DNA from 2 places in the Streptomyces sp. NPDC008163 genome. Region 2 is predicted to be linked to the other one. Evidence: riboswitches for the same ligand, from Rfam matches in the RefSeq annotation. Region 2 holds a riboswitch; the other holds the start of a gene.

Region 1 (5,381 bases), on a different contig from region 2:
GCTGATCGCAGCGCCCTTCTTCGGCCTCGGCGCCACCCTCCGGATCGGACTCGCCGGGGTCGTCGCGATCGCCGCGATGCGGCTCGCCACCGGGGACCTGCCGGGCGTGGTCCCGTTCATTGAGATGCTGACCGTGCTGACGGTCGCCTTCCAGGCCGGGGTGATCAACCGGGTCGTGCGGCGCGGGAACGAGCAGCTGGCGTCCGCCCGGATCATCGCCGAGACGGCCATGCGGGCGGTGCTGCCGACGCCGCCCGAGCGGATCGGCGGTCTCCAGGTGGCCGCGCGGTACGAGGCGGCGCAGGCCGACGAGTTCGTCGGGGGAGACCTCTTCGCGGCCGCTGACACCCCGTACGGTGTACGGCTGGTACTGGGCGATGTGCGCGGGAAGGGGCTGGAGGCGGTCGGCGCCGTGGCGGTGGTCATCGGGGCGTTCCGGGAGGCGGCCGAGCAGGAGAAATCGCTGGAGGGCGTGGCGCAGCGGCTGGAGCGCGCGCTGGCGCGCGAGTCGGTACGGCGGAGCAATCTGGACGCGTTCGAGGGGTTCGTGACCGCCGTGCTCGCGGAGATCCCGCCGGGCGCCGAGCGCGTACGGATGGTGAACCGCGGCCATCCGGATCCGCTGCTGCTGCACGGGGACGGCGCGGTGGAGGCGCTGACGCCCTCGGAGCCCGCGCTTCCGCTGGGCATGGACCTGGGGGTGCGGCCGGACCGCTCGGACGAATGGGAGCTGCCGGCCGGCGGGACGCTGCTGTTCTACACGGACGGCCTGTCGGAGGCCCGTGACGCCGACGGTGTCTTCTACGACCCGGCGGAGCGGCTGCGCGGTCGGCTCTTCCCCGGACCGGAGGAGCTGCTGTCCGCGCTGACCGACGACGTACGGCTGCATACCGGGGGCGAGTCGACCGACGACATGGCGCTGCTCGCGGTGGCCCGGCCGGCGAAGGGGCAGCCGGACCGGCGCAGGACGGTGAAGATCGTCAAGCGGGGTGACACGCTCAGTGACTGAGGTGCGCCGCTCCGCATAACAGTTGACGCAACGTCAGAAAACGCGTAGTGGCCGAACGTCGAACAACTCGCCCGATTCCACCCGGTTGTGTCCCGTAAGTCCAGGCCGGGCGTGTGAACGATCAGTGGGAACAGCTTGGAATCGGAGCTGTCTGTCTATTAACGTTCGATAACGCAGCGCGGTTGTCCCAGCCGTCGTCAGGACGGCGCCGCGCGCGTGCGCCGAATTCCGCAAGGGAACCGGGGAACCACCTACATGGGGTGAATCGGGCATCTTCGTCTTCACGAGAGGCGGAGGAACCCGTAGGAGACCTTCCTGCTCCGAACCCGTCAGCTAACCCGGTAGGCGAGAAGGAAGGAAAGGAGTGCGCCCGCGTGGCGTCCAACAAGCCTGCCCCCGAGTCACCTTCCCGGTTCGTGCCCGAGTACGGCGCCGACTTCGCATCCGGCCCCGGCACCGCGTACATCCCGGAACAGGGCGGCGACTACGCGACCGACCGGGGCAGCGGCTTCGACACCGGCGCCCACTTCGGCAGCGGCTTCCGCGACGACGCCGACTCCGAGCGGACCTGGGAGGAATGGAACCCCACCGAGGAGTCCGTCCGCCCCGTCCGTGGCAAGCACCGCGTCGCCAAGCAGCGCAATGGTCTGGCCCGCAGCTCCACCGTCCTCGGCGTCGGTGTCATCGCGGCCGTCGGTGCGGGTGGCATGGCCACCGCGCAGAGCAAGCCGCCGGTCTCCATCTCTCTTCCCGATTCCCTCGCGGACAATCTCCCCGACGCCAAGTCCCTTCCGGGCGTGGGCGCGTTGTTCTCCGGCGAGACCGCGGCCGAAGCCCCCGCGACCGCCACCGCCGCGGCCCCGCTGACCACCGCCGGCCTCACCACCGCCGAGGCGGAGCAGGGCACCACGGACGCCGGTGAGGCGCTGCGGGCCCGCATCCTCCAGCAGGCCGAGCAGCAGCAGGGCGCCGCCGACGCCGAGGCGAAGGCGGCCGAGGAGAAGGCCGCTGCCGAGAAGGCGGCCGCCGAGGCGAAGAAGCAGCAGGACGAGGCCAAGGCCAAGGCCGCCGCCGAGAAGAAGAAGGCGGAGGAGGAGGCGAAGAAGAAGGCCGAGGCCCTGCGTCTGGCCAAGCTCGCCGCCAGCTACGCCATTCCCACCTCCTCGTACACGATCACCTCGACGTTCGGCGAGGCCGGCTCGATGTGGTCCTCCGGCTACCACACGGGCCTCGACTTCGCGGCGCCCACCGGCACCCCGATCAAGGCCATCCACACCGGCACCATCAAGTCGGCCGGCTGGTCGGGCGCCTACGGCTACCGCACGGTGCTGGAGCTGGAGGACGGCACCGAGCTGTGGTTCTGCCACCAGTCCTCGATCGGCGTCACGGTCGGCCAGAAGGTCACCACCGGCGACACCATCGGCCGCGTCGGCGCGACCGGCAACGTGACCGGCCCGCACCTCCACCTGGAGGTCCACACCCCGGACGGCACCGGCATCGACCCGATGGCCTGGCTGCACGCCCGCGGCCTCACCGTCTGAGGTCTCTTACTCCGACGCCCCCGGCCCTTCCCCGCACGCGGCCTTCCGAACCCCGGCAGCCCTGACGCACCCCCCCCCCGACGTCAGGGCTGCCGGTTCGCGTGGTGCGGTCCACCGGACGTATGCGGCACGGACCGTATGTATGCGGCACGGAATAGCGAGCAGGCCCCGGGCCGTTGTTCCACCCATGACTTCACTGCGCACTCTCGGCCCGTCCGGGCTCCAGGTCTTCCCGCTCTGCCTCGGTGGAAACGTCTTCGGCTGGACCGCGGACGAGGACCAGTCCTTCGCCGTTCTCGACGCGTACGCGGCGGCCGGCGGCAATTTCGTGGACACCGCCGACGCCTACTCGCACTGGGTTCCCGGCAACGAGGGCGGCGAGTCGGAGACGGTCATCGGCAAGTGGCTCGCGTCGCGCGGCAACCGGTCCGATGTCGTGGTGGCCACCAAGGTCGGCGCCCTCCCCGGCTACAAGGGTCTCTCGGCGCCCACGATCAAGTCGGCCGCCGAGGAGTCGCTGCGCCGGCTCGGCACGGACCACATCGACCTGTACTACACGCACTTCGACGACGAGACCGTTCCGGTCGAGGAGATCATCACCGCCCTCGACGAGCTGGTGAAGGAGGGCAAGGTCCGCGAGATCGCCGCCTCCAACATCAGCGCCGCGCGGCTGCGCGCCTCGCTGGAATTCTCCGAACGCGAGGGCCTGGCCCGCTATGTGGCACTCCAGCCGCACTACAACCTCGTCTCCCGGGACACCTACGAGGGTGAGCTCCAGGACACCGCCGCCGACGAGGGGCTCGCGGCCGTCCCGTATTACGCGCTGGCCTCCGGCTTCCTCACCGGCAAGTACCGCCCGGGCACGACCGTGGACAGCGCCCGCGCCGGAAGCGCGGCCGGTCACCTGGAGTCCGAGCGCGGACAGCGGGTGCTCGCCGCGCTCGACACGGTGGCGCGGGACCGGGACGCCGAGATCGCGACGGTGGCCCTGGCCTGGCTCGCCTCCCGCGCGACGGTCGCCGCGCCGATCGCCTCCGCCCGCACGGTCGAGCAGTTGCCCGCCCTGCTGGCGGTGGCCGGGCTGCGGCTGTCGGACGAGGAGCTGTCGACGCTGACGGCGGCTTCGGCGTAGGGCCCGCGTTTCGCTCCGCCCGTACGGATCAGGCCGGCGGCCCGCCGGTGTAGGGCGGGCCGGTGCGGGGCCGTTGGCCGTAGGGCGGTGCGGTGCGGGGCTGTGCCGGATACGGGGCCTGGCTGCTGTACGGGTTCGGATTGCCGTTGTACGGGGAGGGGTTGCCGTAGGCGTACGGCGTGGGGCCGCCCGCGTACGGGGTGGGGCCGCCCGGGTGCGGCGTGGGGCCGCCCGCGTACGGCATGGGGCCGCCCGGGGGCGGTTGTCGGGGTGGCCACGCGGCTGTGTAGCCCGGTGGCCGCCGGTGCGTGGCGCGGGCCGCGTACGCGAGGGCGGGGCCCGCGATCTCACGGCGCTGCCACAGGTGGTGCAGCAGCTCCAGCTCGCGTGCCGCGAAGTCCGGGTCCGCCCTGCCCCGCCCGGCCTGCCGTCGCAGCGAGGCGAGGGACGTCGCGAACGCCTCGTACTCGGCGACCGCACGCGCCGCCGCACTGCCGCGCTCCTTCGCCTCCTTGGCGCGGACCCTCGCGTAGTCCGGGTGGTACGGGTGGCCGGAGGCGCTCACCGCGTACCGTCGGCGGGCCGCGTTCCTGGCGAGGGCGCGGGCCCGCATGGAGGCGAGGGCGCGGGGTTCGTCGGGGGTGAGCCAGCCGGCTTCGGCGTACGCGGGGAGTTCGACGGCCAGGGAGCGCAGCTCCTTGCGGCGGGCCCGGACCACCTGCCAGGTCACCAGGGAGAAGACCGGGACCATGAACGCCCCGTACACGATGTAGAAGCCATACCGGCCGAAGGTCGCCGAGCCGTTCCACAGGGCGTGCATGCCCATCGCGAGGACCAGGCCGAGCAGCGGAACGGCGATGAGCCGCACCCGGCGGCCGGGGGCGCTGCTCGCGGCGATCCCGAGACCGATGCCGGTCAGGACGGTGAAGAGCGGGTGGGCGAAGGGGGTCATCACGGCCCGGACCAGGAACGTCATCACGGTCACCGACGCGAAGCCGGAGTCCATCTGCTGGTCCTCGCCGAAGGCGTTGCCCAGATAGAGGATGTTCTCGGTGAAGGCGAACCCCGTCGCCGTGAAGCCGGCGGCGACGACGCCGTCCACGATCCCGGTGAACTCCCGCCTGCGGAAGAGGAAAAGCAGCAGAACGGCCGCCGCCTTGGCGCTCTCCTCGACCACCGGTGCGATGACCGTGGCGCCGAGGGTGTCGGCGTTCCCCGGATCGCTGTCGGCTATCCACCGGGTGGCGAACGAGTTGGCGAGGATGGCGACGAGGGCCGCCGCGCACGCGCCCCAGGCGAAGGCGAACAGCAGATTCCGCCACGGGGTCGGCTCGACCCGGTCCAGCCAGCGGAAGGCGGTCATCAGCACCGGGACCGGCAGGACGGCCAGACCCAGGCCGACGAGGAAGCCCTCGGTGCCGGTCTGGTCACGGACCAGGGCGAGGATCACCACCCCGCAGAGCGCCAGCAGCGTGAAGACGCCGACCACTCGGAACGTCCGGTTCCGCCAGAGCGTGCCGACGCGGCGCGGACGGTAACGCCACTGGGCCCGCGCCGGAACGGCGGCCAGGATCTCGCCGACCCGCTGCTCCTGGAGCACCGGGACGGCCGGCTGATCCTGCCGTTGTCGCTGAACAGACCCGTCGGACACCCCTCGACCCTAACGAGCGGGTCCGACAACGGCCATGGCGCCCTTCGG
Region 2 (5,381 bases):
CGGGTTGCCGCACGGGCAGCGGTGCGCGATGGCGCGCAGCCCGCGCGGCGGGCGGCCCAACTGCTGCCGGAACGCGGCGATGTCCGCCTCGGTGGGGACGGTGGGCTCGGTCTGGGGAGGGGGCGTTTCCATGCCTGCCTAGGGTGCTGATCGGACTGCTCGAACCGCGGGTTCTGCAGAGGTACGGGGGTGGGGACGGCCGTCAGCCGCGGTCGGCGCTGTCCACGCCGTCCCACAGGTTGGAGTGCCAGGGCCGGTCCGTCTCGGCCGGCTTCCCGTTGCGCTCCTTGACCGCGTCGGGGTCGACCACGGTGTAGCCGGTCTCCCCGGGAAGAACGTAGTGCAGGTGCTCGCGGGCCAGCCGCTTGATGTACGCGTCGTCCTGGAGCCGGGCCTTCTGGTCCCGCAGCTCCTCGGTGCGCGCCTCGGCCTCGCGGGCCAGCCTGCGCTGGTCGGCGATCTCGTCGCGCTGCGACACGTACTGCCGCATCGGATACGCGAGGGCGACGACCAGGGAACAGACGACCAGGGCCAGGAAGGCGGCCCGGCCGGTGAGCCGGGAGCGGCGGGCCTGACGCCGGTTCTGGGACCGGTAGACGCGGGCGGCGGTCTGCTCTCCGAGCAGCCGCAGCCGGGTCGCGGTGGAGAACCGGTCCCGGTCCTTCACGGCCATGTTCCCGCCTCCCCATTACGACGTCCGTCCCCGCACACGGTACGTGACCGGGCGCGGGGACGGACGGAGGCGGGGGGTACCCGCGGTGGGCGTCAGCCCTTGAAGCGCGGGAACGCCGAGCGGCCCGCGTACACCGCGGCGTCGTCGAGGATCTCCTCGATGCGCAGCAGCTGGTTGTACTTGGCGACGCGGTCCGAGCGAGCCGGGGCGCCGGTCTTGATCTGACCGCAGTTCACGGCGACGGCGAGGTCGGCGATGGTGACGTCCTCGGTCTCGCCCGAACGGTGCGACATCATGCACTTGAAGCCGTTGCGCTGGGCCAGCTCGACGGCGTCCAGGGTCTCGGTCAGCGAACCGATCTGGTTGACCTTGACGAGCAGGGCGTTGGCGGAGCCCTCCTCGATGCCGCGGGCCAGGCGCTCCGGGTTGGTGACGAAGAGGTCGTCGCCGACGATCTGGACCTTGGCGCCCAGCTTGTCGGTGATGACCTTCCAGCCGGCCCAGTCGTCCTCGTACAGCGGGTCCTCGATGGAGACCAGCGGGTACGCGGAGACGAGCTCCTCGTAGTACTCGGTCATCTCGGCGGCCGAGCGGGACTTGCCCTCGAACTCGTACGAGCCGTCCTTGTAGAACTCCGAGGCGGCGACGTCGAGCGCGAGCGCGATGTCCTTGCCCGGGGCGTAACCGGCCTCCTTGATGGCCTCGATGATGAGGTCGAGGGCGGCGCGGTTGGACTCCAGGTTCGGCGCGAAGCCGCCCTCGTCACCGAGGCCGGTGGAGAGGCCCTTGGTCTTCAGGACCTTCTTCAGCGTGTGGTAGACCTCGGCGCCCCAGCGCAGCGCCTCGGAGAAGGACTCGGCGCCGATCGGCGCGATCATGAACTCCTGGATGTCCACGTTGGAGTCGGCGTGCGAGCCGCCGTTCAGGATGTTCATCATCGGAACGGGCAGCAGGTGCGCGTTCGGGCCGCCGAGGTAGCGGAAGAGCGGGAGGTCGCTGGCCTCGGAGGCGGCGTGGGCGACGGCGAGGGAGACGCCCAGGATGGCGTTGGCGCCGAGCGAGCCCTTGTTCTCCGTGGCGTCCAGGTCGAACATCGCCTGGTCGATGAGGCGCTGCTCGGTGGCGTCGTAGCCGACGAGCTCCGGGCCGATCTGCTCGATGACGGCCAGGACGGCCTTCTCGACGCCCTTGCCCTGGTAGCGGTTGGGGTCGCCGTCGCGAAGCTCAATGGCCTCGAACGCGCCGGTGGAGGCGCCGGACGGCACGGCAGCACGACCGGTGCTGCCGTCGTCGAGGCCGACCTCGACCTCGACCGTGGGGTTGCCCCGGGAGTCGAGGATTTCCCGGGCTACGACGACGTCGATGGACGGCACGAGGCATCTCCTTCTGGGATATGACGCTGGTTGTGCAGGGTCACTTTGGCCTTGCGACAAGAGCCTAACCGGCCCGGCGGTCTGCGTCGGCCGACCGCCCGTCCCCTGGGACGAAAAAGGACCCAAGGGCGGGCATACCGGGGCGTAACGCCAAATATTTACTGGTCGGTAACTACAACAGTTGAACGGTGCACGAGCTGCGGACGCCCTGGACGCGGCGTGCCCCGGCCCGGCACACACGGGGGGAGAGTGCGTGCCGGGCCGGGGCGGCCTGAGCGATCAGCGAGGAGGGATCGCGGTTACTTCGTGAGGTGGAGCTGCTGACCCGGGTAGATCAGGTCGGCGTCCTCGACGATGTCCTTGTTCAGCTTGAAGAGCTGCGCCCAGCCGCCCTTGACGTGGCGGTCGGCGGCGATCTTGCTCAGCGTGTCACCGGCGACGACCTTGTACTCGCCGTCACCCTTGGCGACCTTCTTGCCGGTGGGGGTGGTGACCGTCTTCTTCGCGGACTTCTTCGGAGCGTCCGAGCGGTCGGAGCGGTTGGTGGCCGGGGCCTCGGTGCGCTCGGCCTTCTTCGGGGCGGCCTCCTGCTTGGCGGCACCGGAGCCGGTGTCGACGCCCGGGTCGACACCGTCGTTGGTCAGGTTGCCGGCACCGGCGCAGGACCAGGCGCCCGGGCCCTGCATGTCGAGGAGCTTCTCGGCGGTGGCGATCTGCTGGGCCTTGGTGGCCAGGTCGGCGCGGGGCGCGTACTGCGTGCCGCCGGCGGCGGCCCAGCTGGACTGGGAGAACTGCAGACCGCCGTAGTAGCCGTTACCGGTGTTGATCGACCAGTTGCCGCCGGACTCGCACTGGGCGACGGCGTCCCACGTGGCGACGGAGGCGGCGGAGGCGTTGGTCGCGCCCATCAGCGGCACGGCGACGGCGGCACCGGCGACACCGGCGAGCGTCGCGACACGGACGGCCTTGGAGGGGCGGCGGTGCTTGTTGCCCTTGCGGTTGAGCAGCATCGAGTCTTCTCCTCACCGACGCCTGCGAGGTGAGCTGTCGGGTTCGGGCCAAGTGAGTTGCCCGGCCGCGCTCCTGGCGCGACTTCACCCCTAGCCGGCCCCGATCCGTCTCCCGACGACCGGGCCCAGCGCCTACCTGGGTCCCCCGCTCCTGCCTACGGCGCTTTCGCGTCTGTTCCCTTCGACCGACGGCAGGATTCGGCGTGACGGTCGACGGGGCCCGCGGTGCGAGCGGTTCCGACCGTAATCACACCCACCGGTCATATTCAAAGAAGGACATACCGGATAATCATCCCGTAAGAGCATCCGAAGAACCCTCATTTGTGCAGGTCGGAACGGATGCGGCGGGACCTCCCGGACAAGCAGCGTGAGTTCACACAAAGAGACCCATGTCTCACTCGGTCAAAAGTGGGACATGGGCCTCTTAAACCACCCAAAGCACAAGGGGCTCTAACGGCTCATCCGGCGCTCTCGGCGGCCTTCTCCGGGGCCTGGTCCCCCAGGCCCAGATCGAGGTTCTGGCCGGGCAGGATGAGGTCCGGATCGGAGCCCACCTCGGCCTTGTTCGCCTCGTACAGCCCGGGCCAGCCACCGGGCAGGTCCTGCGCGTCGGCGATGGCCCAGAGGTTGTCGCCCGGCCGCACGGTGTACGTGCCGTCAGCCGGCCGCGTGGCGCTGCCGCGTGCGTCACCGTCACCCCGCGAGGCGTGCCGGCCCGCGTCGCGCCCGTCGGCCGTCCCGGCGGCGTCGTCGGCGGCCGGGGCACCCCGGTGCTTGCCGCCGTTCGCCCGCGCGTCGTCCGTCGCGCCCGCCGAGGGGTCCGCGGAGGGGTCGGCCGGGGGCGTGGTGGACGGGTCGGCGGAGGGGGACGGGGCGCCCGAGGGGTCGGCGGACGGGGAGGCGGAGGCGTCGGCCTTCTCCTCGGCGCTCTTGCCCGCGTGCTTGCCGGAGCTCTTGCCGGCCTTCCGGTCCGTGGTGGCCGCGCCGGACGCCTCGCCCGAGGGGGTGGCCGACGAGCCCGAGGACGCGTCGTCATCCGGGTCGGCGCCGAGACCGGCGTCGAGGCCCGAGTCGGCGCTCCGGGCGGGCTCGTCCGCCTCCGCGTCGCCGGGGTCCACGTCCGCCGAGCCCGCGGCCTTGGTGAGCCCGGAGATCACCGCACAGCTGGGCCACGCCTTGGGGCCCTTGGCGGCCAGGACCCGCTCCGCCACCGCGATCTGCTGCGAGCGGCTGGCGAGGTCGGCGCGCTCCGCGTAGGCCTCGCCGCCGTACGCCTTCCACAGCTCCGGCGTGAACTGGAGACCGCCGTAGGAGCCGTTGCCGAGGTCGGCGCTCCACATCCCGCCGCTCTCGCAGTCGGCCACCCGGTCCCAGGTCGCGGTGTCCGCGGCGTGTGCGCTTGCCGCGCCGAGCAGCGGGATGGCGATGGCCGAGCCGGTGACGCCTGCGGCGACCACGATGGCGGGTGCCTGACGAGGGCGGCGGTGTCTGCCGTTCGCGGAGCCCATGGGAGATGCCTTCCGTGTGACTGACAAGCGACTGGTGAGTCGAACGGTGAACCTAGCGAAACTCGAACGTGAGTCACAAGTCGATGCAGTAGAGATCACGCGAAAGTCACAGAGTTGACAGAGTGTCACTTTCGCCGGTGCGCGCCCCCGGCGTGAATTCCACCGGCAGGGTGCGCAGTCCGCGCATGATGAGTCCGCCGCGCCACCGCAAATCGCCCGATTCCCCCGCAAGTCGCAGGTCCGGGAGGCGTGTCAGCAGGGTGGCGAGCGCGGCCTGTCCCTCCAGCCGGGCGAGCGGCGCTCCCAGACAGTAATGAATGCCGTGGCCGTAGCCGAGGTGCTGATTGTCGCTCCGCGAGAGGTCCAGGGTGTCCGGTCCGTCGAACCGCTCGGGGTCCCGGTCGGCCGCCGCGAGCACCACGAGCACCGGATCGCCCTCCTCGACGCGCTGCCCTCCGATGGTCAGCGGCTCGGTGGCGAACCGCCAGGTGGCGAGCTCCACCGGGCCGTCGTAGCGCAGCAGTTCCTCGACCCCGGTGGCCAGCAGCTCGGTGTCACCGGCCGCCAGCGCGCGTTGCAGCCGCTCGCGCTCGGCGGGGTGGTTCAGCAGGGTGTGGACGCCATTGCCGATCAGGTTCACGGTCGTTTCAAAACCGGCGAAGAGCAGGATGAAGGCCATCGCGGCGGCCTCGTTCTCGGTCAGGTGCTCGCCGTGGTCGCTCGCCCGGATCAGCCCGGAGATCAGGTCGTCGCCCAGGTCCTCGCGCTTGCGGTGGATCAGTTCGAGCAGATAGGCCCGCATCTTCTTCACGGACCG

Evidence for each region. Region 2 has a riboswitch for cyclic di-AMP ahead of ACFZAT_RS19920 (transglycosylase family protein). Riboswitches for the same ligand answer to the same signal wherever they lie in the genome.
Region 1: linked by a shared signal. The riboswitch ahead of ACFZAT_RS26235 (peptidoglycan DD-metalloendopeptidase family protein) and the one ahead of ACFZAT_RS19920 (transglycosylase family protein) in region 2 are both predicted to bind cyclic di-AMP.

What each region holds. Positions count from the first base shown of each region.
Region 1 is NZ_JBIBHG010000012.1:258,466-263,846, forward strand. Features, by position in the region: gene ACFZAT_RS26230 (SpoIIE family protein phosphatase) at 1-1,009, shown strand, start outside; cyclic di-AMP (ydaO/yuaA leader) riboswitch at 1,219-1,372, shown strand; gene ACFZAT_RS26235 (peptidoglycan DD-metalloendopeptidase family protein) at 1,384-2,550, shown strand; gene ACFZAT_RS26240 (aldo/keto reductase) at 2,738-3,682, shown strand; gene ACFZAT_RS26245 (PrsW family glutamic-type intramembrane protease) at 3,711-5,333, opposite strand.
Region 2 is NZ_JBIBHG010000008.1:273,478-278,858, reverse strand. Features, by position in the region: gene ACFZAT_RS19935 (DUF501 domain-containing protein) at 1-132, opposite strand, end outside; gene ACFZAT_RS19930 (septum formation initiator family protein) at 203-673, opposite strand; gene eno (phosphopyruvate hydratase) at 766-2,046, opposite strand; gene ACFZAT_RS19920 (transglycosylase family protein) at 2,346-3,056, opposite strand; cyclic di-AMP (ydaO/yuaA leader) riboswitch at 3,061-3,229, opposite strand; gene ACFZAT_RS19915 (transglycosylase family protein) at 3,515-4,564, opposite strand; gene ACFZAT_RS19910 (cytochrome P450) at 4,671-5,381, opposite strand, start outside.